2 regions of the Acinetobacter sp. R933-2 genome follow, and region 1 is predicted to be linked to the other one. Evidence: predicted binding sites of a transcription regulator. Region 1 holds the regulator's gene; the other holds the start of a gene.

Region 1 (2,211 bases):
AACATTATAGGCTTGAGCATCATCAAATAATTGATTCATTAAACTAGGCATTTCAATGATTTGGTTTTTAGCAATTTGCTTATTACCTTCAAGTCGAGATAAAAGTAATAAATCATTCACCAAAGCATTCATACGGCGAGTTTGTGATTGCATCTGGTCAAATGCACGTTTCCAACGTGGATTTAGATCTTCTTGATCAGTAAATGTTTCTATATAGCCACTTAGAACAGTAAGCGGCGTTCGTAATTCATGTGAAATATTATCGACAAAATCTTTACGCATTTGTTCTAAGTTGTGGACACGCGTGACATCATAAGCAACCAGTAAACGACTTTCGCTACCAAAACGGGTGAGTTTAATTTGTACATAATGTTCATCATAAACTGAAGATTTGATTTTGATGCCATCAGGCGATTGGTCAATATTATTAAAATATTCAATAAAGCTCGGTTGACGAATAATGGTTAAAATATTACGTCCACGATCGAGCATTTGGATGCCTAACAGTTTTTCTGCTGCAGGATTCCACCATTCTATTTGATGCAGTTCATCGGTTAAAACCACCGCTTCAGCAAGCGCAATCAGTGAAGATTGTGCTCGGTCAATCAATCCAACCATTTCAGCTTGAACAACACGTTCTTGGCGCTGCGCACGATAAACATTAAATAATAATGCGCCCCATATACCACTTAAATTAGGAGGAACATCATAGGGACGGTTAGAAATCCACTCATTCACCAAATACAAAGAGCGAAGTTGGAAAATAAAAAAAGTCGCAAAAGCTAAAGAAATGCAGACCCAAAAATACCCGATCCCAAAACCAATAAAACATCCGATGACTAATAAAAATGCTAAAAGTCGTAAATCTTGTTTGGCAAAAGTCCATAAACTGCTGTAACGAAATTGTTTATGTTCACGTGCAAGATCTGGGACGGGGTAGGGTTCATACATAAAAACAAATTGACCTAAAAAGCTAACCTAAAGCGACATCAGCGCGTGTAGAGAAACGGTAACCTGTACCACGTACTGTTTGTACATAACGGTCTGCGCCATAAGGTTCTAATACTTTACGTAAACGACGAATATGCACATCAATTGTACGGTCTTCGATATAGACATTACCACCCCAAACTTGGTCAAGTAACTGGGCACGTGTATAAGCACGTTCAGGATGTGTCATAAAGAAGGCTAATAAACGATATTCAGTGGGTCCCATTTCTAAAATACTGTTGCCAAAACTCACACGTTGACTTACAGGATCTAAAATTAAACCATTTGCATCAATTGATTTTTCACCACTTAAGGCATTTGCACGACGTAAAACAGCTTTAATACGAGAGACCAATTCACGTGTTGAAAATGGTTTCGTCATATAATCATCTGCACCAGCATCAAGTCCTTGCACTTTGTGATCTTCTTCACCTCGTGCAGTCAACATAATGACTGGGATTTCTGCCAGACTTTCATCACGTTTCAAGCGACGACATAAATCTACGCCACTCACGCCGCCCGGCATCATCCAATCTAATAAAATCAAAGCGGGTCTTTGATCGACAATCATTTGATGTGCTTGTTTGGCATCCTCTGCTTGTAAGCATTGAAAGCCTGCCATATCTAATGAGGTATGGATCATTTCTCGAATCGGAAGTTCGTCATCGACGATTAAAATATAGTCATCTTTCACAACGCAATATCCTATGTATGAACGGTGTACCGTTTTATTATTTATGACAGGCTTATTACAAAGATTAATTATGACAATATCATTGCAAAAAATAGATATCGGCTATTATTTGCAATTTTTTGTGACAAAACTTGTGAATTGATGTGAAATTTCACTTAAAAGAACGATGACATTTTATTTTTACAGTTTAATTAAAAATATCAGGTCTTTTTCTTTCAGAGGCATTTTAGAAGTATTTTGGGCAATTTAGGCGCTTTGTTTTTCTGAAAATGAGTTGAGCAATGAGAAAAAAACAGCTTCACATGCAAATACAACTTGTTCTACAGAAAGTTTAAAGCCACCCATGACCCAACGCACAGCAACTTGGGTTACATAACCATTTAATCCTGTCGAAACCAAGGAAATTTCCTGCTCACTATAGTCGATACGCGGCATCATCAACATAACAAAGGCATGGATCATGCGGTCAAAACGTCCCATAGTTTCATGAATTGTGGCGTGATTATGTAATTCTTGAACCAACATTG
Region 2 (2,211 bases), on a different contig from region 1:
TTGAACCATGCGCAAAACTTACACCTGTACAAGTGAAAATCAAAATGGCACGAATCAATGGCGGTGGTGGCTTATTGCCTTCAGGTGGTTGGAACAACTCAAGTTGTTTCTTGAAGATCTTTTTCACAAGCAAGAAAACAACAGCTGCAAAGGCAAAACCAATCAATGGTGAGAATAAAAGTGCTTTGCCGACTTTGATCACTTGATCCATGTCTACACCACTTGCACCACTTGCCGAATGCAAGATGTAGTTCATGATCCCTACACCAAGAATCGAACCGATGAGTGTATGTGAGCTAGATGCTGGAATCCCTAAGAACCAAGTACCTAAGTTCCACATGATCGCAGCAATGAGCATGGCAAAAACCATAGCAAAACCAGCGCCTGATCCGACATTCATGATCAATTCAACAGGCAATAAAGCAATGATCCCGTAAGCCACAGCACCACTTGCAACCATTACCCCAAGAAAGTTACAAAAACCTGCCCACATCACTGCAACGGGTGCAGGCAAAGCATTGGTATAAATAACCGTTGCTACAGCATTGGCTGTATCATGGAAACCATTTACAAACTCAAAACCCAAAGCAATAAATAAAGCTGTCGCAAGTAATACAACAGAATATAAGCTCAAAGGTGGTACATGAGCTAAATCAGCAGAAAGCTGAACACCGATATAAATAAGTGTTGAAATAATAAGCGTTAAAAACACCGGCATAAAAAATTTAGGTGTCGGAACATGAACATTCGTCGATTTACTTTGAGTCGACGACTGTGATGAATCTGAAACGGGAGGTAGATTAGAATTCATGCAGACGTTTTAAGCGGATGATAGAATGCGCTTATTGTTCAATTAAATTGTGACAATTATATGACAAATAGCTGTCATATAAAGCAACATTTTTGCTTATTTGAATTGACCAAAACACAAACAAAGATCACTAAAAACAAATTAAATATTAATAAATCAACATATTAAATAAAATATAATTGGCAATTTACGCCAAAATGTCATTTTCCAACAATTAAAATAATTGTAATATTTGCAATAAAAAATTGCATATTATTTTTTGGGGACAAATAAAATACGCTCAAGAGATGACATTTCGATGAAAATTCAGACAATTATTTTCTAATGCCCTGCACTATCTGATCAAAATAGCAACAAAAATGCTTTTCCTTCGCTTCACCACATGAATAACAGTAAAATTGATTTGAATTCTGCTAACATATATGCAGATTTTATATTCCATCGGATTGGGTTATTTATGTCCACACTTGCCACTTTAAAAGCGCTTCTCGCCCAACGCATCCTGATTATTGATGGTGCAATGGGAACCATGATTCAACGCCATAAACTCGAAGAAGCCGACTATCGTGGTGAGCGCTTTGCGGATTGGGCATCTGACTTAAAAGGCAACAATGACCTTTTGGTGCTGACTCAGCCACAAATTATTCAAGGCATTCATGAAGCCTACTTGGATGCTGGTGCGGACATCATTGAAACCAACTCATTCAATGGCACACGTGTTTCCATGTCGGATTATCACATGGAAGACTTGGTTCCTGAGATCAACCGTGAAGCGGCACGTTTGGCGAAAGAAGCCTGTTTAAAATACTCAACCCCTGACAAACCACGTTTTGTGGCAGGTGTATTGGGTCCAACATCACGTACCTGTTCGATTTCACCGAATGTAAATGACCCTGCATTTCGTAATATTACTTTTGATGAGTTAAAAGAAAATTATATAGAAGCTGCGCATGCCCTGATTGAAGGCGGTGCGGATATTCTGCTCATTGAAACTGTATTTGATACTTTAAACTGTAAAGCTGCGATTTTTGCAGTAAAAGAAGTGTTCCGTCAGATTGGTCGTGAATTACCGTTGATGATTTCAGGGACGATTACCGATGCTTCAGGTCGTACGCTGACAGGTCAAACTGCCGAAGCCTTCTGGAACTCTGTGCGTCATGGTGACTTACTCTCCATTGGTTTTAACTGTGCCCTCGGTGCAGATGCCATGCGTCCACACGTCAAAACCATTGCCGATGTAGCCGATACTTTTGTTTCAGCACATCCAAACGCAGGCTTGCCAAATGCCTTCGGTGGTTATGATGAAACCCCTGAAGAAACTGCCGCATTCCTGAAAGAATTTGCAGAAAGTGGTCTGATCAATATCACAGGCGGTTGCTGTGGTACCACGCCTGATCATA

The links. The regulator PhoB, encoded in region 1, activates phosphate uptake and scavenging genes when phosphate is short. The targets are predictions, from matches to a motif close to TGTCATNAANCTGTCATAA.
Region 2: a site for PhoB is predicted at 873-891, ahead of HX005_RS03190 (inorganic phosphate transporter). Genes of this name have one in related genera too.

What each region holds. Positions count from the first base shown of each region.
Region 1 covers NZ_JACAIJ010000016.1:46,988-49,198, reverse strand. The annotation lists gene phoR (phosphate regulon sensor histidine kinase PhoR) at 1-951, opposite strand, end outside; gene phoB (phosphate regulon transcriptional regulator PhoB) at 974-1,684, opposite strand; gene HX005_RS16280 (TetR/AcrR family transcriptional regulator) at 1,931-2,211, opposite strand, start outside.
Region 2 covers NZ_JACAIJ010000002.1:132,215-134,425, forward strand. The annotation lists gene HX005_RS03190 (inorganic phosphate transporter) at 1-811, opposite strand, end outside; gene metH (methionine synthase) at 1,269-2,211, shown strand, end outside.